2 regions of the Paenibacillus glufosinatiresistens genome follow, and region 2 is predicted to be linked to the other one. Evidence: predicted binding sites of a transcription regulator. Region 2 holds the regulator's gene; the other holds the start of a gene.
What was found. The regulator CtsR, encoded in region 2, represses protease genes until heat stress. The targets are predictions, from matches to a motif close to ATGGTCAATAAAGGTCAAACA.

Region 1: a site for CtsR is predicted at 9,536-9,556, ahead of clpP (ATP-dependent Clp endopeptidase proteolytic subunit ClpP). Genes of this name have one in related genera too.

The regions. Positions count from the first base shown of each region.
Region 1 covers NZ_JAVFHT010000010.1:97,539-112,674, forward strand. Annotated here, with positions in the region: gene rnr (ribonuclease R) at 1-1,298, opposite strand, end outside; gene secG (preprotein translocase subunit SecG) at 1,503-1,736, opposite strand; gene eno (phosphopyruvate hydratase) at 1,971-3,257, opposite strand; gene gpmI (2,3-bisphosphoglycerate-independent phosphoglycerate mutase) at 3,304-4,848, opposite strand; gene tpiA (triose-phosphate isomerase) at 4,848-5,603, opposite strand; gene RBI05_RS12400 (phosphoglycerate kinase) at 5,629-6,810, opposite strand; gene gap (type I glyceraldehyde-3-phosphate dehydrogenase) at 6,919-7,929, opposite strand; gene RBI05_RS12410 (sugar-binding transcriptional regulator) at 8,034-9,098, opposite strand; tRNA gene RBI05_RS12415 (tRNA-Arg) at 9,361-9,435, shown strand; gene clpP (ATP-dependent Clp endopeptidase proteolytic subunit ClpP) at 9,628-10,224, shown strand; gene RBI05_RS12425 (GDSL-type esterase/lipase family protein) at 10,324-10,956, opposite strand; gene RBI05_RS12430 (YiiX/YebB-like N1pC/P60 family cysteine hydrolase) at 11,152-11,844, shown strand; gene RBI05_RS12435 (YncE family protein) at 11,941-12,981, shown strand; gene RBI05_RS12440 (DUF3298 and DUF4163 domain-containing protein) at 13,014-14,147, opposite strand; gene RBI05_RS12445 (SIMPL domain-containing protein) at 14,393-15,136, opposite strand, start outside.
Region 2 covers NZ_JAVFHT010000019.1:498-15,633, reverse strand. Annotated here, with positions in the region: gene gltX (glutamate--tRNA ligase) at 1-244, opposite strand, end outside; gene ispF (2-C-methyl-D-erythritol 2,4-cyclodiphosphate synthase) at 278-766, opposite strand; gene ispD (2-C-methyl-D-erythritol 4-phosphate cytidylyltransferase) at 763-1,458, opposite strand; gene RBI05_RS16210 (PIN/TRAM domain-containing protein) at 1,568-2,656, opposite strand; gene RBI05_RS16205 (nucleoside triphosphate pyrophosphohydrolase family protein) at 2,826-3,221, shown strand; gene RBI05_RS16200 (zinc-ribbon domain-containing protein) at 3,316-4,722, opposite strand; gene RBI05_RS16195 (hypothetical protein) at 4,739-5,365, opposite strand; gene pssA (CDP-diacylglycerol--serine O-phosphatidyltransferase) at 5,664-6,407, opposite strand; gene disA (DNA integrity scanning diadenylate cyclase DisA) at 6,471-7,541, opposite strand; gene radA (DNA repair protein RadA) at 7,554-8,921, opposite strand; gene clpC (ATP-dependent protease ATP-binding subunit ClpC) at 9,131-11,587, opposite strand; gene RBI05_RS16170 (protein arginine kinase) at 11,641-12,708, opposite strand; gene RBI05_RS16165 (UvrB/UvrC motif-containing protein) at 12,739-13,260, opposite strand; gene RBI05_RS16160 (CtsR family transcriptional regulator) at 13,291-13,752, opposite strand; gene RBI05_RS16155 (GNAT family N-acetyltransferase) at 14,005-15,136, opposite strand, start outside.

The sequences.
Region 1 (15,136 bases), on a different contig from region 2:
GCCTTGCCGTTCTCGTCGACGATGATCTTGCTCTCCTGGAAGTCAAAGTCCACCGCACCGCGGCGCATCCGCGCGTCGCGCAGCTTCATGGCAAGCTCCTTCATGAGCTTGAAATCATTGACCAGCGGAGCGTAGCGCTCCAGCAGCTCCGGGTCCTCGCCCTCGAGGATTTTGCGGACATTCGTATACGTCATGCGCTCCTTGGTACGGATTACGCTTGTAAAAATATCGTGCTTTACGACCTTCATCTGCTCGTTGAATTCCATCTCGCAGGACATCGTCAGCCGGTCCACCTGCGGGTTAAGACTGCAAATGCCGTTGGACAAGCGGTGCGGCAGCATCGGAATCACGCGGTCTACCAGGTAGACGGAGCAGCCGCGGGCATACGCCTCCTTGTCCAGCTCGGAATTCTCGCGCACATAATAGCTGACGTCCGCAATATGAACGCCCAGCTTATAATGGCCGTTGTCCAGCAGCTGCACGTTCACGGCATCGTCGAGGTCCTTGGCGTCTTCCCCGTCGATGGTAACAATGTTCAGGCCGCGCAGATCGCGCCGTCCCTGCTGGATAATCTCTTCTTCGGTAATCGAGTCGGGAGCCGCGTTCGCTTCCGCCATGACTTCGTCGGAGAAGCCCTCCGGAAGCTGGTGCTTGCGGATTACGGACAGAATGTCCACTCCGGGGTCATCCTTATGCCCCAGAATTTCAATAATCTCGCCCTCGGCCGCAGCTCTCCCTTCCGGATAATGCACAATCCGAACAACGACCTTCTCGCCGTCCACCGCCCCGTGGAACGATTCCTTCGGCACGAAGATGTCGCGGTTGATCCGCTTGTCGTCCGGCAGCACGAATCCGTACGTCTCGAAGCTCTGGAAGGTGCCTACCGTCTGCTGCACGCCCCGGCGCACAATCCGCACCACTTCGCCCTCCATTCGGCCGCCGGAAGGACTGCGGGAGGTTACCCGCACGAGCACCATGTCGCCGTTCATCGCGCCTTTGATGTCATTGGCATTAATGTAGACGTCCGGGTGCTCCCGGTCGTCCGGAATCAGAAAGGCAAAGCCTTTGGCGTGGGCCTGAAGCCGCCCGCGGAGCAGATCCATCCGCTCGGGCACGCCGTAGCGCCCCGTCCGTGTCAGCACGACCCGGCCTTCCTGTTCCAGGACCCGCAGCAGTTCCTCGAATTCCCGCAATTCCTCGCTGCCTACAAGATTCAGATGCAGGACGAACTCGTCGTAGGTCATCGGTTTATAAGCGGTCTCCCGCATAAAAGCAAGCAAATGGTCTTGGGTTATCACTTGACAAGTCACCTCGGCCGCCGCGGCACGAGGGCCCGGCTGTATGTATATTTCTCCATTACTACTTCATACCCTAGTATACACGAAATTAATCCCCGGCATCCCTGCCGGAACGATCCTGCCGCACCATGACCGGAACGCCGCTGTTATCAAAAAAACCTCCGCTCCATCACAGAGCGAAGGTTTAGATCGTCCAATATCTGTTTAGTCGGTAAGAATAGCTACAACGATCGACAGGATGAAGAATCCGGCCGCCAGACCAACCGTAATACGCTGAAGCACCAGTTCCATGCCGCGCGCCTTCGATTTGCCGAACAGATGCTCAGCGCCGCCGGAGATGGCACCCGACAGCCCGGCGCTCTTGCCCTTCTGCAGCAGAACCACCGTAATCAAGCCGATCGAGAAAATGAGAAGCAGCACCTTCATGAAAATTTCCATTTCTTCCACCCCCTACTCAAGCATCACTATCTATGAGAATTGGAATTCACGTCACACAAACAGCATTCTTATTTTATCATAGCCCGAAAGCGATGACAACCTATTCCTGGGATATGGAATCGCGCCGGTCTCTTAACCCGGAATGCCCTCCCCGAAGCAAAAAAACCGCTCCGGCCTTAGGCCGGAGCGGTCAAAGATCACGAATCTGCGGCAGAATCTGCCCGGCAGAACCGATTATCTCTTGAGGTTGTAGAAGGACTTCAGGCCGTTGTATTGAGCCAGTTCGCCCAGTTCGTCTTCGATGCGAAGCAGCTGGTTGTACTTGGCGATACGGTCTGTACGGGAAGGAGCACCCGTCTTGATCTGGCCGGCGTTGGTAGCAACCGCGATGTCGGCAATGGTGCTGTCTTCGGATTCGCCCGAACGGTGCGATACAACAGCCGTGTAACCGGCGCGCTTCGCCATTTCGATGGCGTCGAAGGTTTCAGTCAGCGTACCGATCTGGTTGACCTTGATCAGGATCGAGTTGCCGATGCCTTCTTCGATACCCTTGGACAGACGCTCGGTGTTCGTTACGAACAGGTCGTCGCCTACGAGCTGGATCTTGCCCCCCAGCTTCTCGGTCAGCAGCTTCCAACCTTCCCAGTCGTCTTCGGAGCAGCCGTCTTCGATCGTGATGATCGGGTACTTATCAACCCACGAAGAGAGCAGGTCAACGAATTCAGCAGGTGTGAAGGACTTGCCTTCGCCTTCGAGGTGGTACTTGCCATCCTTGAAGAACTCGGTGGAAGCCACGTCCATGCCCAGGAATACGTCGACGCCTGGCTTGTAGCCGGCTTTCTCGATGGCTTCCATGATGGAGGACAGGGCATCTTCATTGGACGAGAAGTTCGGAGCGAAGCCGCCTTCGTCGCCTACTGCCGTGTTCAGGCCTTTGGCCTTCAGTACGGATTTCAGGTTGTGGAAGATTTCAGCGCCTGTACGCAGGGCTTCCTTGAAGCTTGGTGCGCCAACCGGCAGAACCATGAATTCCTGTACGTCGACGTTGTTGTCGGCGTGTGCGCCGCCGTTCACGATGTTCATCATCGGAACCGGAAGCTGCTTGGCGTTGAATCCGCCCAGGTATACATACAGCGGCACGTCCAGAGCAGCGGCAGCTGCGCGGGCTACGGCCATGGATACGGCCAGGATGGCGTTGGCGCCCAGCTTGCCTTTGTTCGGCGTTCCGTCCAGCGCGATCATGGCTTTGTCGATGCCCAGCTGATCCAGGGCGTCCATGCCGATCACTTCAGGGGCGATGATCTCGTTCACGTTCTTAACGGCGTTCAGAACGCCTTTGCCCAGGTAGCGGGACTTGTCGTCGTCGCGAAGCTCAACGGCTTCGTGAGCGCCAGTGGAAGCGCCCGAAGGTACGATGGCGCGGCCCTTGGCGCCGGATTCCAGATATACGTCAACTTCAACGGTAGGGTTGCCGCGGGAGTCGAGGACCTCGCGTGCATATACGTCGGAAATAATGGTCATTTCAATTCATTCTCCTTTGTATGCGTAATGGGAATTGCTGCTGTGCTTACTTGCGTCTTGCAATCATGGACTGGCCGGTCATCTCGGCCGGCTGCGGCAGACCCATCAGATCCAGGAAGGTCGGGGCCACGTCAGCCAGAATGCCGTGTTCGCGCAGGATGACGTTCTCGTCGGTCACGATGAACGGAACCGGGTTCGTCGTATGCGCCGTGAACGGACGTCCTTCTTCGTCGAAGACCATATCGGCGTTGCCGTGGTCGGCGATGATGATAACGACCCCGCCCTTGGCGGTAACGGCATCCACCACTTTGCCTACGCACTCGTCGGTTACTTCAACCGCCTTGATCGTCGGCTCCAGCATACCGGAGTGACCGACCATGTCGGGGTTGGCGAAGTTCAGAATGATGGCGTCCTGACGGTCGGCTTCGATCTCGGCTACGCAGGCCGCAGCCACTTCGTAGGCGCTCATCTCCGGCTTCATGTCATAGGTTGCCACCTTCGGCGAATTGATAAGAATGCGGGTCTCGCCCGGCAGTTCCACATCGCGTCCGCCGCTGAAGAAGAACGTCACGTGCGGATACTTCTCGGTCTCCGCAATGCGAAGCTGCTTCTTCCCTTGCTGAACCAGCACTTCGCCCAGCGTGTTGACCAGGTTCTTCGGAGGGAAGGCGACATAGCCGACCACCGTTTCACTATAAGTCGTCATGCAGACAAAATGCAGGCCCTGCGGGAACTTCGCTCCGCGGTCAAACCCTGCGAAGTCCGGCTGTGTGAATACCTGGGACAGCTGAATCGCCCGGTCCGGACGGAAGTTGATGAAGACGACGGAATCGCCGCTCTCCACGGTTGCCGTCGGGTTGCCGGCTTCATCGGTAATGACGGACGGCTCCAGGAACTCGTCATAGACGGAGTTCTGGTAAGACGCCGTAATTGCCGACAGCGCGTCGGTGTACTTCAGGCCTTCGCCGTCTACGATGGCGCGGTAAGCCTTCTCGACGCGTTCCCAGCGCTTGTCGCGGTCCATCGCGAAGTAGCGGCCGGACACGGTTGCGATGCGCCCTACTCCGATTTCCTCGATCTTGGCGATCAGCGCCTGGATATATTTCTGTCCGCTGTCCGGAGCCACGTCGCGGCCGTCCATGAAGGCGTGGATGTAGACATCGCTCAGTCCTTCTTTCTTGGCCAGGTCCAGCATGGCGAACAGATGATTGATATGGCTGTGAACGCCGCCGTCGGACAGCAGTCCGAACAGGTGCAGCTTCTTGCCGTTATCCTTCGCGTTCCGCACAGCCGCTACCAGCGTGTCGTTCTCGAAGAACTCGCCGTCGCGGATCGACTTGTCGATCATCGTCAAATCCTGATACACAATCCGTCCGGCCCCGATGTTCAGGTGGCCGACTTCGGAGTTGCCCATCTGGCCTTCCGGAAGACCGACGGCTTCGCCGCATGCGGTCAGCGTCGTGTTCGGATACTGCTTCAGATAACGGTCATAGTTCGGCTTGTTGGCTTGGGCGACGGCATTGCCTTCCGTCGTTCCCCGCAGGCCAAAGCCGTCCATGATAATCAGAGCTACCGGTTTTGGAGCGGACATTACTTCGCCCCCTCAACCAGTTGCACGAAGGAAGCAGGCTGCAGGCTGGCGCCGCCGACGAGTGCTCCGTCGATGTCGCTCATACCCATGTACTCGGTTACGTTCTCCGGCTTCACGCTGCCGCCGTACTGGATACGGATGGCATCGGCCGTCGCTTCGTCGTACAGGTCTTTAATCAGGCTGCGGATATAGGCGATTACTTCGTTGGCATCGGCGGAAGTCGACGACTTGCCTGTGCCGATTGCCCAGATCGGTTCATACGCGATAACCGTCTGCGCAGCCTGTTCCTTGCTCAGGCCCTGGAAGGCGCCTTCGGTCTGTACCTTGCAGACTTCCTTCGTCTGGTCGGCTTCGCGTTCTTCCAGCTTCTCGCCGACGCAGACAATCGGAGTCAGGCCGTGCCGGAAGGCAGCGTGCATTTTCTTATTGACGATTTCGTCGGTCTCGCCGAAGTAAGCCCGGCGCTCGGAGTGTCCGATGATAACATACTCTACGCCCAGATCCTTCAGCATCACGCCGCTGATTTCGCCGGTATAAGCGCCATTGTCCTCGAAATGCAGGTTCTGTGCGCCGATTTTGATCGTTGTGCCTTTCACGGCGGCTGTCAGAGCCGGCAGGTTGGTGAACGGCGCGCAGATTACGGTCTCAACGCCCTCCACTTCCGCCTTGCCTTTGACTTCCGCTACAAAACTCTCGGCTTCCGGAACGGTCTTGAACATCTTCCAGTTGCCCGCGATAATTGGTGTTCTGCTCATGGCAAGCTTGCCTCCCTCTATCGTCTTACTTGTCGTTCAGCGCTACTACGCCAGGAAGAGCCTTGCCTTCCATGAATTCGAGCGATGCTCCGCCGCCGGTGGAGATATGATCCATCTGGTCGGCCAGGTGGAACTTCTCGGCTGCCGCAGCAGAGTCGCCGCCACCGATAACCGTGTAGCCTTCGGTTGTCGCGCAAGCCTGCGCAACCGCCTTGGTGCCTTCTGCGAATTTATCAATTTCAAATACGCCCATCGGCCCGTTCCAGACGATCAGCTTGGAGTTCTTGATGACATCGGCGTAGATTTCACGTGTCTTCGGCCCGATGTCCAGGCCTTCCCAGCCTTCCGGAATGGCAGTAGCGTCTACAATCTGCGTATTGGCGTCTGCGCCGAACTTGTCGGCTACCAGAACGTCAACCGGCAGCAGCAGCTTCTTGCCCAGCTTCTCGGCCTTCTCGATGAAGCCCAGAACAGCGTCGATCTTATCGTTGTCCACGAGCGAATTGCCGATTTCGTAACCCTGTGCTTTAGTGAAGGTATAGGACAGGCCGCCGCCGATCAGAACATTGTCAGCCAGCGTCAGCAGGTTGTCGATGACGTCGATTTTGTCCTTAACCTTGGAACCGCCGATGATTGCCGTGAACGGACGCTCCGGATTGGAGAGCGCTTTGCCCAGTACGGACAGTTCCTTCTCCATCAGCAGGCCGGATACAGCCGGCAGGAAGTGCGCGATGCCTTCTGTCGAAGCATGGGCGCGGTGAGCGGCGCCAAAGGCGTCGTTGACGAACAGATCGGCGAGCTCGGCGAACTGCTTGGCCAGCTCCGGATCGTTCTTCTCTTCGCCCGGGTAGAACCGGACGTTCTCAAGCACGAGCACGTCGCCGTTCTTCAGTTCGGCGATCTTCGCCTTGACGGCGTCGCCGATCGCTTCATCGGCCTTGGCTACCGGTTTGCCCAGCAGCTCGGACAGGCGTTCAGCGGCTGGCGTCAGACGCATGGAATCAACGAATTGGCCTTTCGGACGGCCCAGATGGCTCGCCAGAATTACCTTCGCGCCGTTCTCGATCAGGTACTTGATCGTCGGCAGCGTTTCGCGGATACGGGTATCGTCGGTAATCTTGCCGTCTTCGAGCGGCACATTGAAATCGACGCGCACGAATACGCGCTTGCCGTTAACTTCAACATCACGGACACTTTTCTTGTTCATGATCTATCCTCCACACACGCATAATAGGTTCAAATCGAACACTCGTAAAAGAGCGGAAACTGCGAATCCCGTTTCCGCTCTATGAATGGACTATAGTGGCTTGCGAAATTATTTAATCATTTTGGCGAAGTATTCCAGCGTACGAACGAGCTGTGCCGTGTAGGACATTTCGTTGTCGTACCAAGCCACAGTCTTCACGAGCTGCTTGTCGCCTACAGTCAGAACCTTAGTCTGTGTAGCGTCGAACAGGGAGCCGTAAGTCATGCCCTTGATGTCGGAAGATACGATTTCGTCTTCTGTGTAGCCGTAAGTGTCCGGATCGGAAGCTTCCTTCATGGCAGCGTTGATTTCGTCAACGGTTACCGTCTTGTTCAGAACGGATACCAGCTCGGTCAGGGAGCCAGTCGGTACCGGTACGCGCTGAGCAGCGCCGTCCAGCTTGCCTTTCAGTTCAGGAATAACAAGGCCGATTGCCTTGGCAGCGCCAGTCGTGTTCGGCACGATGTTCTCGGCAGCGGCACGGGCACGTCTGAAGTCGCCCTTGGCATGCGGAGCGTCCAGCGTGTTCTGGTCGCCGGTGTAGGCGTGGATCGTTGTCATCAGGCCTTCTACAACGCCGAACTTGTCGTTCAGAACCTTGGCCATAGGAGCCAGGCAGTTCGTGGTGCAGGATGCGCCGGAGATAACCGTCTCGGAACCGTCGAGGATGTCATGGTTGACGTTGTATACAACGGTCTTCATGTCGCCGGTAGCCGGAGCGGAGATAACCACTTTCTTGGCGCCGCCCTTCAGGTGCAGCTCGGCTTTTTCCTTGGAAGTGAAGAAGCCTGTGCATTCCAGAACGATGTCAACGCCCAGGTCGCCCCAAGGCAGTTCTTCCGGATTGCGGTTAGCCAGGACTTTAACTTCCTTGCCGTTTACTTTGAAGAAGCCGTCATGAACTTCAACTTCGCCCTGGAATTTGCCTTGCGTTGTATCATATTTGAGCAGGTGCGCCAGCATTTTGGCATCGGTCAGGTCGTTGATAGCTACTACTTCGATGCCTTCCACTTCTTGAATACGGCGGAAAGCAAGGCGGCCGATACGTCCGAATCCGTTGATACCTACTTTTACAGTCATTGAATAGTTCCTCCTAAGTATCATTTATTTATTCAAGACAGACGGTTGAGGCCTGTCAAGACAACAGGTTAAGTATAACGCATGATGAGGGCTAATGCTCGCCATTATGTGGAAACGGCGTCTCCCGCGCTGCGGGCGGCTTCGATTTCGCGTCCGATTTCCATGGCGGCGGCTTCGTCGATCACAAGAATGTTCTCGCGGCCGAACCGGAGCATGGCGTGAATGGCTTTGGCCTTGCGCTTGCCTCCGGCGATGCCGATGACCACTTCGGTGCGGATGATGTCCTCCAGGCGGAGTCCCATCGTCAGCATCGTGTGCACCACTTCGCCCGATTCATTGAAATAGTAGCCGAACGACTCGGCTACGGCTCCCGCCGTTCGGATAGCCGCAATCGCGTCTTCTCCGAGCTTGCGCCGGCGCGTCATCTCCATAGCATCGCCGATGCCGTGCACGATGATTCGGGAATGCCGGATCGTGTGCACAATCTCGCCGATATTCGGATCATGGGCCAGGGACTGATAAGCGTCCTCTCCCAGCAGATCCGGGACATGCAGCAGCCGGTAATTCGCACCCACCCTCTTGGCCATGGTGGAGGCAATGGTGTTGGCCTGGATCTCCATGCTCTCTCCAAGCCCTCCGCGTGCCGGTACGAACCAGGTCTTCTGAAAAGTCGGCGCAATGGGCGCCGTTAATTGATCCGCCATCTCCGCGAGCGTGGAACCGCCCGTTACGGCAACCGTATCGCCGGGCTTCAGCACGCTCAGCAGCGCCTTGGCGCCAGCGCGTCCCAACTCCCGCTTGGTTACCGGAGAAGCATCGCAATCTCCCGGTACAATGACCAGCTTGGACAAGCCGTACTCTCGGCGAATCAGCTCTTCCAGTTCGTCAAGGCCGAACAGGCTCTTGGCGATGGGCTCCATCAGATCAAGCAGTTCGCGGCCGGCTTCGCTGATGCGCATGCCGACGCTCTCAATCTCGATCAGCCCCTGGGCTTTGAGCAGATCCGTCTCCGCCCGCAGCACCCGCTCGGTCATATCGAGGGATGCGGCCAGCGTCCGTCGTCCGATGATGTCGGACAGCAGAATCTGGTGCAGAATCGTATACCGCCGTTTGAGGGTCTCCATTAGATCAGGCAGAAGCTGCTTTTGGATCTCTAATAGGTTACGCATGCTTTCACTCCTGCGGTTTCTCTCTTCCCCTTCTCTATATGGTCTCAAAACGTCCCGGGTTAACGTTTTAAGTCCCACTTGTATTCTACCCAAAACTTCCACCGAGTGCAAGTGCTCCCGTCTAGAATTCGCCCGTCTCTATCTTCTTATGCAGCAGACGAAAAAGGCATCAGCCTGTCCGGCCGCGCCGCAGGGCCCGGTCACATAAATTTGGACATATGACTTGCATTCTTCCTGATGTTGATCTATAATAAGTTCTGTTGCGCCCGTGGTCCAATGGATATGACGTAGGCCTCCGAAGCCTGAGATCCAAGTTCGATTCTTGGCGGGCGCGCCATTAACTTCTAGATTATACAGGAACAGCAAGACATACTTGTAATTAACCATCGTACCACGAATTAACCAGAGAGCCGCTTAGCGGCTCTTTTTTCGGTCCGAGTTTGACTTTCTTTGACTTTTTGTTTTAATTTGGTTATCATGTGGTAAAGCAGTATCCTAAGCCGTTCAATTCAAAGGAGGTTATCCGAAAATGAGTTATATTCCAATGGTCGTTGAACAGAGCAACCGCGGCGAGCGGGCTTACGACATCTACTCCCGTCTGCTGAAGGACCGCATCATCTTCCTCGGTACCGAAGTCAATGATGTGGTGGCCAACTCCATTATTGCCCAGATGCTGTTCCTGGCGGCGGAGGATCCGGATAAGGATATTTCCCTGTACATCAACAGTCCCGGCGGCTCCATCACCGCCGGCATGGCGATCTTCGATACGATGCAGTACATCAAGCCGGACGTATCCACCATCTGCGTCGGCATGGCCGCTTCCATGGGCGCCTTCCTGCTGACGGCCGGCGCGATCGGCAAGCGCTACGCGCTGCCCAACAGCGAGATTATGATTCACCAGCCGCTCGGCGGCGCCCAAGGCCAGGCTTCGGATATTGAAATCCGCGCCCGCCGCATCCTGAAGATGCGCGACAAGCTGAACCGCATTCTGGCCGAACGTTCCGGCCAGTCGCTGGAGCGCATCGAGAAGGATACAGACCGCGACTATTTCATGAGCGCGGAGGACGCTGCCGCTTACGGTCTCGTCGACAAAGTCATCGAGCACCCGATGTCCGTGGGTCAATAATCCCAGGACCCAGGCAGCGCATGACGAAGACCCCCTTGTGGCCTCTAAGGCTCAAGGGGGTCTTTTTGTGAACAAAATGCAGCTTGCAGGCCCTTCTTCTTACACCAGCGGACTGTAACCCAGCGCATTCAGCCGTTCGGCAATGACCCGGTAGCCCCTGCCGTTCGGATGCAGTCCGTCGAGGGACAGAAGCTCCCGCTCGCTGCCTGCGAAGGCGCCGTATATATCGGCGAAGCCGCTGGTTCTGCTGCTGTACCGCCCGGCATGCCGGTTAAAGTGTCTCACCCATTCCGCCGCTTCCGCCCATCTCGGGTACGGATTGTAGAGTCCGACCGTCCGCAGAAGATAGGGCCTGCCGTCCTGCGCTTTGATCGAGCCGATAGCCTGCATAATCTCCCCGTAGTGCCGCGTGGCTTTGTGGACAGCTCCTTGGGGGAGCGCCGCAGCGCCATTCCCCCTTGCCGAGCGGGCCGCCCGGATTAAGTCGTTGCCGCCGATCGACACCGTAATGACATCCGCTTCCCGGATCGCCTGGCGGAACATGGCGTTCCGCTGAATGTACCAGAGCAGCTCCGTTGTCGTCAGGCCGTTAATGCCCAGATTGGTGTGCGCCACGAAAGACCTCAGCCGGGCTTCCGTCATCCGCCGGTACAACGGAACGAAGCCGTTTCCCGGCAGCGCCCCGAAGCCTGTTGTCAGCGAGTCTCCTAGCGCCGTGTACTGATAGACCACTCCCGCTCCTCCTTTGCCGAATGCCTCGTTCACCTATTCAGCATATGAAGAGCGGCCTGGGGCGGAACCGGGAGAATGTCCTAAGATTAAATAATTGTAAAAAATTGTATCTATGTTCCTATATAATCTTTTCGTTATGTAGATTACCATGAACAATGTGGATCCACATAACAATAAAGGAAGGGAATGTTATTATTGAAAAAAATTATTACACTTTGTATCTCTATCTTTTTACTTCTGCCCGTTACTAGCGCTTTTGCCAATGACTCCTCCTCATTCAGTTCGCTAAATCAATCGGAAATTAATGATTTAGAAACCGCGAAACAAGCAACCGAGGGACTTAAAACCCAAATGGATAAACAAGAACCACTTTTTATCGGTGATCCTAAAACAGCAGAAAATCAAGCTAGTACAATTAGTACAGATATGTCCAGACAAGCTGCAGGCTCGTATACCTCAAGAGCTGGTGAATTTTTAGTTACTACAGACACAGCCAGCAGTTCTTCTAGCACTTGGGCCGGAGGACATGCGGGCCTTGTCTATTCCAGCAATTATGTTCTAGAGTCTTTTGGAAATAAGGGGGATATGAATGGCGTTAAATTATGGCCCAACGATTGGGATGCAAGGTACGAACATTTCCAACTGCGTACTGTAATTGGTACTACACTTCAACAAGATATTGATCTTGCTCTTAAAGCATACAATCATCTAAACAAACCATATAACTACAACTTCTTTAATATTAATCAATCTTCAAGTTTTTATTGTTCTCAACTCGTATACTACATGTTTAACAGTATGTACAACATTAATTTAAACGATGGAGGGGCTGTTTGGCCCGTTGACTTAACTCAGAGTGAACATGCTTACGTAGTTTACTCACAATAATCAGGACAGCTACCTCTACTTCTGACTGAATGTCGGCAAGAATTTAAGTCAATTCTTGCCGATATTCATTAAATATCTTTAAGAAGGGACTATTGTATGCGGGTAAAAATATTAATAGTGTGGATTTTATTGGCGGCTTTTATGTCCTCTTGCGGCTCGTCTTCCGAGAAGGATAAATACAAACTTCCGGATGACTACGCTTATATGGCCGTATTTACTTCCTTTCGTAGCTCTCACAGTGAGTTCCGGTTCTATTCGGATGACTGGAAGCTGATTCGCACCTTAAAGCTTAGTGCAGGTGGAGTCACACCCGGTAAAACTTATAAAGGTAATTATTATTTTGTAAGTACGGGTACACCGCGACATTCCGGAAATCAAATTATTGAATTGAACAGCCAACTAAACAAGCTGGTTACGGTCCCCACCAGTGATTATCCTATGGATGTAGCTATTCAGAGAGGTTATGCATTTGTGATTCATAACACGGATATCTCTTATGGCGAATTGAATAAGATTGATTTGGCTTCCGGCAAAATTGTCAAGCAAATCAAGGTTCCCGGCGTTCTTCGCACGATTACTTCGAACCAAGATCGGATCTATGTGCTCTCCGATCATATTCAGGAGCGCATGCAGCACATATCGGTGTACGACTCCGAACTGCATGCGATTCACGACTATAAGAACCGTTTGACAACATTCTCAACCGACACCTTCTTCCTAGACCCTACCACACTAATGCTTGCTAATAATGCGATGGATGATTTCAATGGACCAGCGAAAGTCTTGGCTACTCTTCACCTTGAAAGCGGTAAAATCCAGACCATACCCTGGAAAGGTGCCTCTCCCTATCAAGTGCTCAGCTACGGCGAAAGTCTGCTGGTCCCCCAATACTCGCTGGGCCAATCCACAGATAACTCTATTACAGTTATAAATCCTGACACGGGTAAGGTTACTCATCGTTTTCCCCTAGCGGCTCCTCCCAACCGCAGTCTGGTACATGGAAACATCTTCTACTCCATCTGGGATAACCAAGTATATCAATACGACATCGAGAATAACTTCAAATGGATCGCTACTCACCCCCTCCAACCCACCGGCGATCTCCGGCTCATTGACTTTTGGGTAAGGCCGGATTAAGCAGTGAGGCCTTCGGCAGACTTCCGGTCTCACTATTTCAGCGCGCCAAGCACGCTCTGTCCCGGAGGCAGCAGCTCCTTGAAGTCAAAAGTAACAAGCGGGAAGCCCTGGGCATATGCGGTATAGTCATAGAGCTGGAAGAACAGGACCGCCTTGCCCTCTTTCAAATAAAAGTATTTCTCGGTCGTCAGCCCCGTGAACCCGCCAAGATAGCCGCCCATCGCTCTCAGCTCCTTGCCGGCTTTGGCGTTCAGCACCTTCTTGTAGTCGGGATTGGCTCCGAACAGATCTTTCAGCAGCAGGCGCTTGCCGTCCTTGAGGGAGAAGGTAAAGCCTTGACGGTAGGTCATGCCGTGGGCTCCGCCCAGATAGCTGTACTGATCCATGACGAGGCTGAGCAGCCCGTTGCTGTTATAGGTCACCAGGAAGCGCGAGTCGAACTCATACGGGCGTTCATCCTCGCCTCTCTTGGCCAGCTCATTGTTCATCTCCGCGGTAAAAGCGGCATTCGCCTGCTTCAGCGTCTCGTTGATCTTCTGCTGTACCGCAGCGTTGTTCAGCCCGGAAATCTGCGGATACTCCAGATGAATGGCGGCGCCTTCCTTGTCCGCAGCATAGGTGGACGAGCTGACGGCTAAGGCGTTCTGGGCCTTCGGCATCAGGTTAAGCCGGCCGGAGGCCTTGCTGAAATCCGCCTGATATCCCATATAGTCGGTCAGCAGACCGACCGGAACATAGAGCTTCCCGCTCTGCAGGAGACCCTCGTACTCGGACAGGAAGAACCCGTTCACAGACGGCGAAATTCCGTACTCCGAGACATACAGGGTCAGCTTCCGCACGCCGGAACCCACTTGATAGGTCTGCTGTTCTTTATTGTAGGTTACGTTCAGCTTCAACGTATCCCGCAGGAAGGAGACCGGGACCCAGACGGCACCCTCCTTATAGAGTCCCTGCTGTTTCGTAACCGCTCCATTCCACTTCAGCAGGACGGTGCTCTGCGCCGCCTTCTGCACAGCCGCCTTCTGCACAGCAGCCGCCGGCGCAGCCAGGCCCGTCTCCGCCGGAAGCCCTGCCGCCAAGAGCGCCGCAGCCGCGGCTCCAATTCCCCACCGTGCGGCCTGTGTCCGCCATTTGCTGCCTGTTCTTGTATCCTTGTTCTTGTTCATCGCCGTCGTCGTCCTTTCGGGTTATGAATTCTAACAATCCGCTTCTACTATTATAAAAGGGGCTGGACGCGCAGGGGGTTACAGCAGCCTTTACAATTTGGTAAGCTTTGGCGCCGTTCCGGCCTGCGTCTATGACATTTTCTTAAACGATATTTCAAATTTTATTCGATAGCGATAAAAAAAAACCGCCGCCGCATTGCGGCGACGGACTGTCGCACCCCTCGGGACGGCCGCTAAGGGCGGTCCTAATTAAGCTGGTAGACCACGCTGAGCTGGGTGGTCACCTTCACTTCGCCGGTCGAAATCGTCGTGTCGGCGTCTGCGGCCGTGGAAGCCGCCATCATTTTGGCCTGCTCATACATGACCGGCGTATCGGTACTCACGCTCTGGCTGACGGACAGCACCGGTCCGAGCCCGCGTTTGGCCGCTTTGGCGATGGCGCCGGCTTTGACATCGGCGTTGGCCATTGCCTTCTCGATCACCTGGGCTTCAAAGGCCGATGTATCTTCGACCGCAAAGCGGGCGCTGCCGATATTATTCGCTCCGGCCCCCGATACGGCGTCCAGCAGAGCGCCCACCTTATCCAGGTCGCGATAGGCTACCTGCACGACATGGTGAGCGTTGTAGCCCTTCACCTGCTGGCCCCCCTTCTCGCTGTAAGTGTAATTCGGCTGGACGTAGAACTCGGCGGTCTGGAGATCCTTGTCGCTGATGCCCCACGTGTTCTTCAGCAGTGTCGTCACCTTCGACATCTTGGCGGCATTGGCCTTCTGCGCTTCCTGGGCCGTGGCGGCCGAAGAGTCGGCTCCAATGTTCAGGTAGACGATGTCAGGCTTCATCGACAGCTCGCCTTTACCCACGACGCTGACGGTATTCTTGGTGGATTCCTCGGCCGCAAACGCCTTCTTCGGCTCCTGCCCTGCTCCGCTCAATGCCATTCCTCCAAACAACAGACTGCCTGCCAGGACAACGGCTCCCGCCGATTTGAT
Region 2 (15,136 bases):
GACCGTATTCCCCGCCGATATCCACGCTCTCGTCCCAATCCATGCCCAGCCATTTCAAATATTTCAGCTGGCTCTCTTCGCCGCCGGCAATATTGCGCTTCAGATCCGTATCTTCAATGCGGATAATGAACTTGCCGCCCTGCGATCTGGCATACAGATAATTGAACAAGGCCGTTCTGGCATTGCCAATATGTAAATGTCCCGTCGGGCTCGGCGCATAACGCACCCGGACTTCGCTTCCCATAAATTATCTCCGCCTTCCCTTATGAACTCTAACTTAAGATGATAGCATATCCTGAACCAGGCAGACAATAGACTGGGCGGCGATTCCCTCGCCGCGTCCGGTAAAGCCAAGCTGTTCGGTCGTCGTTGCCTTGACGTTCACCCGGGAGACGTCCGCCTCCAGCGTCTTGGCGATCATCTCCGCCATAGCCGGAATGTACGGGGCCATCTTCGGACGCTGGGCGATAATAGTGGAGTCGATATTGCCGAGCCGGTAACCCTTCTCCCGGGCCATGCTCCAGACCCTCTCCAGCAGCTTCACGCTGTCCGCATCCTTGAAGGCGGGGTCGGTATCCGGGAAGTGCCGGCCGATATCCCCGAGTCCCAGCGCGCCCAGAATGGCGTCGCTGATGGCATGCAGCAGCACGTCGGCGTCGGAGTGGCCGAGCAGCCCCTTCTCATAGGGAATCGTTACCCCTCCGATGATGCATGGGCGGCCTTCCACCAGCTGGTGTACGTCAAATCCTTGTCCTACAGCGATCATGATGTTCTCTCCCCTGACGGTTTACTTGTAAATTCTGCGAAATCCAGATCTTCGGGCGTGGTAATCTTGATATTGGCGTAGCTGCCTTCCACGACGGCGACCCGGATGCCGGACCGTTCGGCGACGCTGGAGTCGTCCGTACCGACGAAGCCTTCCCGCTCCGCCGATTCATACGCCGCCAGCAGCTCGGACAGACGAAAAGTCTGCGGGGTCTGAATCGCCCACAGACTGCTCCGGTCGGGCGTCGATACGACAACCCCGCCGTCTACCTGCTTAATCGTGTCCTTGACCGGAACGGCCAGCACGGAGGCTCCGGTCCGCTGCGCTTCGAGGAAGCAGGCGTCGATCTGCGCCGCCTCCACGAACGGCCGGACCCCGTCGTGCACCATGACCCATTCCGTGCCAAGCGCCTTCAGGCCCCGGTGTACGGAATGCTGGCGTTCCGAGCCTCCCGGAAGGACAGCCGCTACCTTGGTCAGCCCATAGGCCTGTACCCATTCCTTGCAGCGTTCGACCTCTCCTTCTCCGGTTACGAGGATGATCTCGGAGATCCGTTCATGCCGCTGAAAGGCCTCCAGCGTATGAACCACGATCGGCTTCCCCCGAAGCAGCAAATACTGCTTGCTCTCCGCCGTGCCCATGCGCGTGCCTCTTCCCGCCGCTACAATGACGGCGCCTACTGCGTTTGACATCCCTGATGGCTCCTGTTCTTCACGTATATGCTCCATCATAACGCGTTTGGCTGCCGTTTCCAAGCCCGGCGCAGCTGACAGGCAGCGGCCCTCCCGGCGCTCCGTATCTTTACTGCGCCTTCTCCAGCAGCTTCGGCTTGGCAAAGATCATCCGTCCGGCCGAAGTCTGCAGCACACTTGTCACCAGTACTTCCATCGTGCTGCCGATGAAATCCCGGCCGCCTTCCACCACAATCATCGTCCCGTCATCAAGATAGGCGACGCCCTGACCGTGCTCCTTCCCGTCCTTGATAACCTGCACGACAATCTCTTCGCCCGGCAGCACCACCGGCTTGACGGCATTGGCCAGATCATTGATGTTCAGCACGGAGACTCCCTGCAGCTCGCACACCTTGTTCAGATTGAAGTCATTCGTAACCACCTTGCCGCGCAGCACCTTCGCAAGCTTGACCAGCTTGCTGTCTACCTCGGAAATTTCATCGAAGTCTCCTTCGTAGATCAACACTTTGACATCGAGTTCCTTCTGGATTTTATTCAAAATGTCGAGTCCGCGGCGTCCCCGGTTGCGCTTGAGCAGGTCCGAAGAATCGGCGATATGCTGCAGCTCCTCCAGCACAAATTCGGGGATAACAATTGTTCCTTCAATAAAACCGGTCTTGCAGATATCGGCAATCCGCCCGTCGATAATTACACTGGTATCGAGAATCTTGTGCTCTTCCGGCCCCCGGCCTTCCGGCTGCTCCGCGCGTCCCCAGTTCCCGGTTGCCCACAGCGCCGCCAGCTCCTGCTTCTTGGCAAGCCCGACGCGCAGGCCCGTATACCCGAGTGCGACTGCCGAAACGGCCTGCAGCACATCTCCCGTCCGTCCGAGCCAGGACAAGCCCGGCACGGCAAGCAGAGACAGAAGCAAGCCTCCCGTCAGCCCTGCCGCTCCCGCGGCCAGCTCATCCATCGGTATCCGGCTGCACCACTGCACCCATTCCTTCAGTCTGCCTCCGCCCCAACGAACGGAGACGGTTCCCGCCAACAGAAAAATAAGAGCTCCCACTACCGTAAACAACCATCCGCCGCCGACCGGCAGATGTTCCTTCAACCCGCGCATGCCAGCCGGGAAGTCTTCCGCCGCGGCCGCATACAGCGAATAACCGGCCCAGCCTCCCAGCAGCGCGGCTCCGCCTGCTGTCCATCTTTTCCACATTGCTTAAGGCGCACCTCCTGTAAAATACCTTCCTATCCCCAGTATGTTCCAATTTATCCTGCGGTAATCGTTCCGGTTCTCTATATTTTTACGGACTTCCGCCGCTTGAAAGGGCCGCAGGCACTGGCATATAATGAATGCAATTACATAATACCGGGGAGGAATTGGAATGAGCTCGCCAACTTTGCAGGATTTTCAGGATCAGGTAGCCGAGCTGCTGCTTCGCCATCGCAGTCTTTTGGACGTGCTGTCCAAGAACGGGCAGAGCAGCGCTTCGGTGAACCGGGCCGTCGTCAAGGCCATTACGGAGTGCGGGTGCATTCAGCTTCATGCCACGAAGCAGGTGTTCGAGCCCGGAGACAGCCTGGAGCAGGCCAAGGAGCATGCCGGTACACATGTCGAAGGCGAATTATGCGAGAACTGCCGCGAAGTCATTGGCTCCGAGCTGGGTCGCGAGCTGTTCTATATGTCCGCCCTGTGCAATCTGCTTGGTATTCGTATGGACGAAGTGGTTGCCAAGGAGTCGCAGAAATGCGCCACGCTTGGACTGTTCAATATGTCGTAGCCATCCCCTCTGTCCGGGTCCTTATACTAAATGCCAGAAAGAGCCGGCCATGCCCTGACAGCATGACCGGCTCTTCCTCTTCTATCTTGCTCTATTAATTCTCCGGATTGTCCAGAATCAGACTCTCGCTGTTCCCGAACAAATCATCAACCCAGTAATTCCGGCTGGAAGAGCGGATCCACCACTGCTGCTCCTGGCCGGGCTTGGGAGTAATGACGTACGTATTGCTCGATGTGCTGTTGGACTCCTCGGTTCCGGGATACGCATACTCTTCCTCTGCCGTGATCCGGACTCCATCCTCATAGAATTCAATGTTATCCGGCGCTACCGCTACCCGCACGAGGCGAACTTGACGGCCGGGAGTCTCCGGCACCTCGCTGAAGGTCTGGTAAGCATCTCCGTCGGGGTCCAGTCCCGTAAGCAGCGAGGAATCGGCGGCATTGTAAGCCTTGGTCCAGGAGACGTTGGCTTCCAGCAGCAGCTTCGCCGCCTGCGCCGCTACCGAATCCTTCAGCAGGGTCTCCAGCTCAATGTCGTCCGTCTCCGACGCTTCCCAGGTCCGGCTCTGCTCGACCGGCATCCCCAGATAAGTGCCTTTGGCTTCCACCTTAAGTTCGGCGGGCTTGGGCACAATGGAGAGGGTATGGTCGTCGCCGTCTTCGGCCTGAGGCAGCTCCTTGCCGTTCAGCGTATAGGTGATGTCGGCAAAAGTTGGAATCTCGACCCGCAGACCGCTCTCCAGCCGGTCATACAGGTAGATCTCCTCTGACGATGTATTCAGCAGGTCCACGGTTCCTTCCAGCGTTTCACTGCCGCCGTAAGGATTGGTTACCTTCGCCTGATAGGAATAGACGGCGGGCCACAGCGAGTTGAAGGTCCCCTGCGCGCTCTCCAGCGTCTCCAGCGATCCGCCTGCCGTCCAGTCTTCTCCCTGCTCCATAGTTACCTCGGCCGGAGTCACATTAAAGACCCAGCGGGTCCCCCGCCAGCTGCTTTCTTTGACAAAATAGACAGGAGCTCCGTCGCCATCTCCGTCCGTCCCGTAATCGGAGTCCTCCTCCGCCTCCTGCTCGGCGGCATAGAGCGCATCCTTGAGGTAGGACTCATATCCGTAAGCCGTTTCGTCATTAAACGCCTTACGGAACGCCTCCACGCGGTCCTCCGCTCTCATCGCGGTATTGGAGTCATCCAGATAGGTCAGCAATTGGTCCACGTCCCGGGCTGTAACCGCCGCCTGCAGCTTCTCCTCCAGCTTGGCCGGCGAAGAGGGTCCATATGTAAAATGAAAGAGGCTGTAGGTTACTGCCGCCGCCCCTACGATGCCGACGGATACAGCGGTAATCACCTTAGTCTTCCGGCTCCAAGGCCGGCGTGCGGCTTTGGCGGGCGGAGCCGGCCGGAAGCCGGTCTGCTGCACCGGCGCTTGGGAGACAGGCTGTCCGCATTCTCCGCAGAACCGGGCATTCTCCTCGATTTTGGCACCACAATTTCCACAAAACACAATGAATGACCCCCGATTAAATGACAATAGCGGTTACCAGCATAAACAGCAGGAAATAGACCGCAATGCTCAGCGTGATGAAAGAGAAGCGCCGTTCCCGGGATACCCGGAAGATATCCGACGAAGATATAACGGTCGTGGTCAGGGCTGCAATCAGATTCACCAGCAGCACCAGCGTCGCCAGACGCAGATTGATCAGGGTGCAGAGCGCCGCCACCACAAACCCGGCGCCGAACGTATACTGCATGCCGCCTATGTATGTAACGACTTCTTTGGCCGTCAGTTTCCGGCTTCCCCGCCATTGACCGATCAGCCAGACGGAAGCCGTCAGGACCAGGATGGAGACCAGCCCGAGTACAAACACTCTTCCCATTACGGCCGAACTGACAGCACTGCTCGGCTCGAACAGATCATAATAGTCGTCATAGCCGCCGAATCCGCCGAACACGCTGCCTATGATATCAAAGATCTTCTTGTTCAGCGCCCAGGCCCAGATCATGAAGCCAAGCAGCGATGCCACCAGACCCAGCAGGCCGTTAACAAAATCTTTCTCCGGCTGCAGGGTCGCTGCACGCTCCGGATTCTTCATCAGGTACAGCATCGTATTGAAATTCACCTGCTGCGGTCTCACCTGAGGCTGCATAGCGGCTCCGCCGTTCCACGCTCCCTCGTTTCCTGACCACCCCGCCGCGACCTCCTCACAGACATGCGGTTCTCCCTCTGTCAACTTCTGTCCACACTTCGTACAAAACGCCATTCTTTTCCCCCCTGTGTAATCGGTGCAGTATTCTTATGAGTCTACGTGCCCATTTCATCATAACCCATAATTTAGGCCAAAAGAAGTAAGAAATAACCATATAGGCCCGGAGGAGCGTAAGGAGACAAAAAAAGAACTCTTCCCGCCCTGGTAAGGGAGAAGAGTTCTCTTTAGGTAAAGGTCTTTAGCCATTCTTGGAATGATAGACTTCATCCTCGGAACGGCCTCTGCGGCGCCGCCGCCGGCGGGCGGAAGCTGCCACCCGGTCCACATTCTGCTTCATGCCATAGAGCGCATAGAGCGCAAGCAGCACAAAGATCATCTTCGAGATCTGTTCCGGGAACATCACCGCAACCGCAACGGCGATAATGATCACGATCGGAGCGCCGGCCAGAGCTTTCTTCGGCAGACCGATTTTCTTGAAATTCGGATATTTCACGGTGCTCACCATCAAGTAGCAGAGCAGCAGAGAAGAGACAATCATGAACGGCGGCGATACGTCCTTATGGAACAGGGACAGCGTAGCCAGCACGCCTCCGGCCGCCGGAATCGGCAGACCGATGAAATAGCCGGGAACCCCCGGGCGGACATTGAACCGGGCCAGACGCAGAGCGCCGAACACCGGGAACATGGCCGTTACAGACCAGGCCAGGGCAGAGTGCAAGTCCTGCAGGCTGGTTACATACATAATAAGTGCGGGGGCCACGCCGAATGAGACGACGTCGGACAGGGAATCCAGCTCTTTGCCGAACTCGCTCTCCGCATGGAGTGCGCGGGCAACCCGTCCATCCAGTCCGTCGGCCAGCATCGCGATAATGACCATGATGGAAGCCAGGCCGATTCTCCCGTCGAGTGCCAGCATAATACCAAACATTCCGAGCATCAGATTCATCAGCGTAAATATACTCGGAATCGATTTCTGTATCATTTCTTCACCTCTTGTATTCATTGGGCCTAGGGAAATATCCAACATTAGGTGATTGTATGTGATTTACATTTGTCTGTCAATAAGAACCTGTTTTTGCAGACGTTTTAAACCTTCCTGAATGCCCCGTGCCCGCGCCTCACCGATCCCGTCCACTTCGTCCAGCTCCGCAATGCTTGCCGTCATCAGGTTCGGCAGCATCTCGAACCGCTCCACCAGATTATGAATAATGACATTGGGCAGTCGGGGAATCTTGTTCAGCAGCCGGTAGCCGCGCGGCGTGACCGGTTCCTCGGCAGCGATCGACGTGGACGGATAACCCAGCAGCCGCGCGATATGGATGTCGTCCATCAGCTCATCGTCGCTTGCCCGTTTCAGCCCGTTGATAATCTCGCGGATCTTCTCCTCTTCCTCTTCACGGGCGTAGTCCCGGTAGAGCAGCCAGGCTTCTTCTTCCGTATTGCCGACCAATTCTTCCATCTGCATGCTGATGAGCCGGCCTTCGTTCCCGAGCTCGTTGATGTAGCGCTTGATCTCGGTCTTGATCCGAAGCACCATCTCCACGCGCTGTATCACGCCAACCACCTCGGGCACCGTGACAATTCCTTCATACTCAGAAGCCGACAGATTGGTCAGCGACTGCGTCAGCACCGCCTTGTATTTCTCCAGCGTCTGAATGGCCTGGTTCGCCTTGGTGAGAATCACCCCGATTTCCTTCAGCGCATAGCGGATCGAGCCTTGGTAGAGCGTGATGATGTTCCGTCTCTGCGAGATGGAAACCACCAGCTTGCCCGTCTGCTTCGCTACCCGCTCGGCTGTCCGGTGCCGGATGCCGGTCTCGATCGAAGAGATCGAGGAATCGGGGATCAGCTGGGTATTGGCGTACAATATTCGTTTCAGGTCCTCGCTCAGAATGATGGCGCCGTCCATTTTGGCCAATTCATACAGATAATTCGGGGAAAAATCGCAATTGATCGAGAATCCCCCGTCCACGACCTCCATGACCTCCGGGCTGTAGCCGACCACAATCAGCGCGCCCGTCTTGGCCCGCAGTACGTTCTCCAACCCTTCGCGAAAAGGCGTTCCCGGCGCGGCCAGCCTGAGCAGGTCGTTCATATTGTCCAGTTGTTCCTTCATGTCTCCCGCCCCCTAATCCAGTGCGACCGCTAACGCTTCCGCCACGGTATTGACTCCGATAATTTGGATATCCTTCGGATGCTTCCAGCCTTTCATGCTCTTCTCCGGCATAATGACCCGCCGAAATCCGAGCTTCGCCGCCTCCTTCACCCGCGTCTCGGCCCGCGAGACGCCTCTGACTTCGCCCGTCAGTCCGACTTCGCCGAAGAACACGTCGTAGGCCTTGGTCGGAATGTCGCGGAAGCTGGAGGCGATGCTGACGGCGACCGCCAGATCAATGGCCGGTTCATCCAGCTTCACGCCGCCGGCCACATTCAGATAAGCGTCCTGGGTCTGCAGGAACATGCCCATCCGTTTCTCCAGCACGGCGATAATCAGCGCCATCCGCTGGTGGTCCATGCCGGTGCACATCCGCCGCGGAGACGGAAAATGGGTAGCCGCCACAAGCGCCTGCAGCTCTACCAGCACCGGCCGCGTTCCTTCCATGCTGGCCACCACCGTTGATCCGGCGACGCCAAGCGGCCGCTCGGAGAGGAAGAGCTCCGACGGATTCTCCACCTCGCGCAGTCCGTCCTCGCCCATCTCGAAGATGCCAATCTCGTTGGTAGAGCCGAACCGGTTCTTCACGGCGCGCAGCAGACGGTACGTGTGATGGCGTTCGCCTTCAAAATACAGCACGCAGTCCACCATATGCTCCAGCATCCGGGGACCGGCGATAGCGCCTTCCTTGGTAACATGTCCGACCAGCACAGTCGCAATCCCCCGGACTTTGGCAATCCGCATGAACCGGGTCGTACATTCTCTGACCTGGGAGACGCTTCCGGGAGCGCTCGTTACTTCCGGCAGATAGACCGTCTGGATCGAGTCAATGACCAAGAACTGCGGCTGAATCGCCTCTATCGCTTCCTCGATGCTCTCCATGTTGGTCTCGCACAGAACGAACAGTTCGGCGGACAACGCCCCGAGCCGATCGGCGCGAAGCCGGGTCTGACGCACGGATTCTTCACCGGAGATATACAGGACCCGAAGGCCTTGGGCTGTCAGCGCATGAGAAGTCTGGAGCAGGAGCGTCGACTTCCCGATACCGGGGTCGCCCCCGACCAGCACAAGCGAACCGGGCACGATGCCGCCGCCGAGAACCCGGTTTAATTCCCCGATTCCGGTCAGAATGCGCGGTTCCTGATCGCTCTCTATACTTATGATCGACTGCGGCTTTTCTTTACTATGAAAAAGAGGCGTGTTCATCCCCTGCGTTTTGACGACGCTTTCGGTTTCTTCCACCATCGTGTTCCACGCTTGGCAGCCCGGGCATTTGCCGAGCCACTTCGGAGATTCGGTTCCGCATTCGGTACAATAGAATTTGGTTTTTGGTTTGGCCATGATACTCTCCTTCTAATTGCTCAGCCTATTTAAAAGTTTACCATCTCCGCCTGTCAAACGAAAGGGGAGGACCGAGCGAATCCCGGATTCCCTGAACGTGCGGACCCGCAAAGCTTCTGAAACGGAGCAAAGTCCGCATCCCGTTGCCGGGAGCGGACTTTGCTCTATACTCTCTATACGGTTAACTATCTGTGCTTAGCGTACCCGGCTTATTCCTGATCGCCTTCGCCGGACAGCGCCGGTTCCGTCTTCTTGACAGTCAACTCGCCGTTCTCGATGTCGATGTTCAGCGAATCTCCCTTGGAGATATTGCCCTTCAGCAATTCTTCCGACAGACGGTCCTCGATGTGCTTCTGAATTGCCCGGCGCAGCGGACGGGCGCCGAACTGCGGATCATAGCCTTCTTTGGCGAGGAAGGCTTTAGCCTCGTCGGTCAGATGGAAGTCGACGTCGTATTCGCGCAGACGCTTCCGCAGCTCTTCGGACATCAGCGTGACGATCTCCGCAATATGCTTCTCTTCCAGCGAGTGGAAGACGATGATTTCGTCGATCCGGTTCAGGAACTCGGGGCGGAAGCTCTTCTTGAGCTCATCCATAACCTTGCCCTTCATGTTGGTATAGTCCGCGCCGGCATCCTGAACCGCCGTGAAGCCCAGCGTCGAATTGCGCTTGATCGCCTCGGCTCCTACGTTGGAGGTCAGAATGATCAGCGTGTTGCGGAAGTCAACCACGCGGCCCTTGGAGTCGGTCAGACGTCCGTCTTCCAGCACCTGAAGAAGAATGTTGAATACTTCCGGGTGAGCCTTCTCAATTTCGTCCAGCAGCACTACAGAGTACGGCTTGCGGCGGACCTTCTCGGTCAGCTGGCCGCCTTCTTCATAGCCGACATATCCCGGAGGCGCCCCGACGAGACGGGATGTGGAGTGCTTCTCCATGTATTCCGACATGTCGATCCGGATAACGGCATTCTCGTCGCCGAACATGGCTTCCGCCAGGGCGCGGGCGAGTTCCGTCTTGCCGACGCCTGTCGGGCCGAGGAAGATGAACGAGCCCATCGGACGCTTCGGATCCTTCAGACCGGCTCTGGCCCGGCGGATCGCCCGGCTGACCGCCTTGACGGCTTCATCCTGGCCGATAACCCGGTCATGCAGGAGAGCTTCCATATTGAGCAGACGCTCGGTCTCCTCTTCCTTCAGCTTGCTGACCGGAACACCGGTCCAGCTGGCCACCACCTGGGCGATATCCTCCGGCGTGACCTCGGAATCGGCACGGCCCTGCTTTTCCTTCCACTGGTTCTTGGTAATGTCCAGCTCTTCCCGGATTTTCTGCTCCGTATCGCGAAGAGCGGCCGCTTTCTCGAATTCCTGGCTCTGGACGGCGGCGTCCTTCTCCTTGCGGATATCATCCAGACGCGTCTCCAGCTCTTTCAGATTCGGCGGAATCGTGTACGAGTTCAGCCTTACCTTGGAACCCGCTTCGTCGATCAGGTCGATGGCCTTGTCCGGCAGGAAGCGGTCCGTAATGTAACGGTCCGACAGCTTAACGGCAGCTTCAATCGCTTCGTCGGTAATCTTCACGCGGTGGTGCGCTTCATAACGGTCGCGAAGTCCGTACAGAATTTGAATGGCTTCCTCCGGCGAAGGCTGGTCTACGGTAATCGGCTGGAACCGGCGTTCCAGCGCGGCGTCCTTCTCAATGTACTTGCGGTATTCATCCAACGTGGTTGCCCCGATGCATTGCAGTTCGCCCCGGGCCAGCGCCGGCTTCAGGATGTTGGAAGCGTCGATTGCGCCTTCCGCCCCGCCTGCGCCAATCAGTGTATGCAGCTCGTCGATGAACAGGATGATGTTGCCCGCCTGGCGGATCTCATCCATGATCTTCTTGAGACGGTCCTCAAACTCCCCGCGGTATTTGGTGCCGGCCACGACCGAGCCCATGTCGAGCGTCATGACCCGCTTGTCGCGCAGCGTCTCCGGAATTTCGTTGTTGATGATCTTCTGGGCCAGGCCTTCGGCGATTGCCGTCTTGCCGACGCCGGGTTCCCCGATCAGCACCGGATTGTTCTTCGTCCGGCGGCTCAGCACCTGAATGACGCGCTCAATCTCCTTGCTGCGGCCGATTACCGGGTCCAGATTTCCGTCCTTGGCGTAGGCCGTCAGATCGCGGGCCAATCCGTCCAGCGTAGGCGTGCTGACATTTGCCGTTGAGCCGCTGTGGCTCGAAGTCGCTTCGTTGCTTCCAAGAAGCTGCAGCACCTGCTGGCGAGCCTTGTTCAAGCTGATGCCGAGGTTATTGAGAACGCGGGCGGCTACGCCTTCGCCCTCACGGATCAGTCCCAGCAGAATGTGCTCGGTTCCGACGTAGGTGTGACCCAGCTTCCGGGCCTCATCCATCGAGAGTTCAATCACCTTCTTCGCACGCGGCGTATAGGCGATATTGGTCGGCTGCTCCTGGCCGCGGCCAATCAGCGTCTCCACTTCATCCTGGATCTTCTCCAATCCAAGCCCGAGACCGATCAGCGCTTTGGCGGCAATGCCGTCGCCTTCCCGGATCAGGCCGAGCAGAATATGTTCAGTTCCAATATTATTGTGTCCAAGCCGCACAGCTTCTTCCTGTGCCAGCGCAAGCACTTTTTGCGCTCGTTCCGTAAATCTCCCAAACATCATATCTCCTGCACCTCCATGAATTAATTAAATCGAACCGTGAATCCAATCTATAATCAATGTGTGGTACCCAACGTTTCCCGGAGCAGCTTCGCCCGGTACATATCCAGCTCGGTCGGATGCATCTCATCCCCGAACGTCTTCTGCAGAAAGCCCGGCTGCGTCTTGACGTTAAGCTCGTTAAGCACGGCGATGGAAGGACTCTTCAGAATGCCGAGGTCTACGCCGAGCCTTACATCCGACAAGCGCTGCGAGGATTCTTTCAAATCCATGACGGCGGCGTACGAGAGAATGCCGAAGGAGCGCATAATCCGGTCCGTAATCCGCAGCGCCGAAGACGAATCCTGAATCAGCCGCTGACGGGCATTGCGCTCATGCTCGATGATTTGCAGCGCCACCTCATGCAGATTGTCGATGATCTCTTCTTCGCTCTGTCCGAGCGTAATCTGGTTGGAAATCTGAAAGAGATTCCCTACAGATTCGCTGCCTTCCCCGTAAATTCCTCTAACTGTGAGCCCTACCTGGTTAACGGCGAGCAGGATGCGGTTGATCTGCTGCGTCATAACGAGCGCGGGCAGATGCATCATGACCGAAGCTCTGAGCCCGGTGCCGACATTCGTCGGACAGCTGGTCAGAAATCCCCTCCGGTCGTCAAAAGCGTAGTCCACGGACGCCTCGAACAAATCGTCGATGGCCGTCGCGCGTTTCCAGGCATCCCGGACTTGGAAGCCCGGGAACAGGCACTGAATCCGCAGGTGATCCTCTTCGTTAATCATAATGCTGACGGATTCGTCTTCATTGATCAGAACCGCCCCGCCGCGGGATTCCTTGGCCAGATTCGGACTGATCAAATGCTTCTCGACCAGCACCCGCTTGTCGAGATCTTCCAGTTCGTCAAGTCTCAGCGCCTGAAAAACACCGTAGTCGTTCGGTGTGCCGCCCAGGACCGGGGTCAGAATTTCCCTAACCGATTCAGCCTGCTCGGCCGAAGCAATCAGCGGAAAAGGATGATGCTGAATATTGCGGGCGATGCGCACACGGCTGCTGACCACAATTTCGGAGTGGTCGCCTCCGCTGCGCATCCAGTCGCTTAGCGCATGTTCGGTGAACCGAAGATCTGGCATCGCGCATCCCCCTTTGTTCTTATGACTTTACTATTGCGCCATTTCTTTTTCAAGTCGGCGGATCTGGTCGCGAAGCTCGGCTGCCCGCTCGAACTCTTCCTGTTCAATGCTGACTTTCAGCTGGCCCTTAAGCTCGTCGATTTGGCGGCGGAACGTAATGCGGGCGCCGGCCCGTCTGGGCACTTTGCCGACATGGTTTGTACTGCCGTGCACTCTTTTGAAGAGCGGGTCCAGACTCGGGTCAAAATATTTATAACAAGAGCTGCAGCCAAAACGCCCAAGCTTGCTGAACTGGCTGTATGTCATTCCGCATTCCTCGCATTTGGCCTCCTGGCTGCCCGCCGCAGCAGCGGCCTTATCCTTACCCGCGCTACCGAGATCCAGAAGCCCCGACAGAAGACTGTGGATAGAGAACCCGCTCGGCGTCCCCGGAATCATCTCGCCTTTCTCCCGGGCGCAGCTTTCGCAGATATGGAACTCCGTCTTCTGTCCATTGACAATTTTGGTGAAATGAAGAGTTGCCGGCTTAACGCCGCATTCCTGACAGATCATTGAAGCATTCCTCCTTCGAGACCGAACAGCTTACTTGCTCATCAGGGAAATCAGCATGGCTTTCATCAGCTTGGCCCGGATTTCATCGCGGTAAGGCAGCTTAACCGCCAGACTCTCCCGCGATACGGCGGCGCGCATCAGACAGGCTTCGCGCTTGCTTAAGAAACGCGCTTCTTCCAATTGATAGATCAGCCCTTCGGCGGTGTTCTGATCGATTTTGTCGCCGATGGTGCCGTTCAGGTGGGCATGCAGCGCTAAATGCTGGGGGAGCTCGATCCGCTGAATCCGGATATAGCCACCGCCGCCGCGTTTGCTCTGTACGAGATAGCCCTTCTCCAGGGTGAAGCGGGTGCTGATGACGTAATTAATCTGGGAGGGAACACAGGAGAACTGGTCCGCCAGATCATTGCGCTGAATCTCGACCGCCCCTTCGGGACTCTCCAGCAGCATGCTCTTTAAATATTGTTCAATGACATCCGAAATATTGCGCATCATCTTATCCTCCTCTGCTTAACCATTCATCCTTGGCCCGAATCGCCCAGAATGCGGCGCAATATCGAAATATGGAGGCTTCGATAAGAATCCCGGAGAGGGATTCCGAGAAGACGTACTTCTAATCTCTAGTGTGACCATCTCGGGAATGGAATCATGCACGAATAACGGCCGTCCTTCTCGTTGACTTTGACTTTCTTTGACTTTATTATAGCATATTTTTTGGATTTGCCAAGGTCTCTCAACTCGCAATCAGAAAAAATCGAACAGCATGGTCTGCGCTCCCGGTACGGCTGCTCCCAAAAATCTTCGTATCTCCGGATTCCCCGACATCTTCCCGCAAGCAGACATTTCTTCTACCGTGCGATAGCCCAGTAATACGGCCGTAAGCGTCCCAATATCGGTATGCACATCCGCCCGTTTCTGCCCATCGCCAATCCGTTCCGTCTTAGGTGTTCCATCCTCATTTACAGTGATCTTCCATAATCCTTGATTCCAGGGAGCCTGCTGATCTGTCAGCGATAGATGAAAAGAACATGCGGCCGCCGGGGCGAAACGGTACTTCGCCATGAAGGCTTCCATATCTACAATCCGGGCCATGAAATAGGGATGAATCTCCTGGGAAATACGAGGATCATCTAACAGATAAGGCAGATAATCATCGGAAGGAACCCTGTTCATCTCCGCGTGAGTAACCATAGAGTCATGATTGGATATGAAGCTCCATAAGCCGCGCCGTGCTTCTTCCCCCGAATAGACAAATTCTCCGATAAGCAGCGTTCTGTCGGCAATCCGGTACAGCAAGTACCCTTCGGCCTCTCCTTTATCCGTGTAATAGACGGCGCATTGATTGCCGTGGCCCAGTACGGTTCGTTCCCACCATTCCTCGTTCCGTATAAGCGCTCCATTATAGGCGGAAGCGAACCGATGATAAAGGGCATTAAGCTGTTTCAACTCCGGCTTTCCCCGTTTCACCTCACCGCTAACTGCAGGCCAGGACGGGAATTGAGCTGCCGGAATCCGATATTTTTTGCACTCGCAGAATACTTCCCACCCAAATCGCCGGTAGAACGGAACTTTAAAAGGATGCAAGAAGGACAAAACTTGCCCTTCCTTTCTCATTCCTTCCAGCGCCTGCTTCAGCAAATGCTCAACAAGTCCCTGGCGGCGATTCTCCGGCCAGGTTGCCACTCCTGCAATTCCTCCCATCGGTACAGCCTTTCCTTGGAGAAAGACCTGGAATGGGAGCCGGGTGTAATGAGCCAACAAGGCGCCGGAATCGTCAAAAGCACCCCATACCTGCTCGGGGCGGAAGCGCTCCTTGGCTTTGACCCGCTCTTCCTGCGGAAAGGTGAACTGAAAGGCATATTCGTCCAGGCTGGTG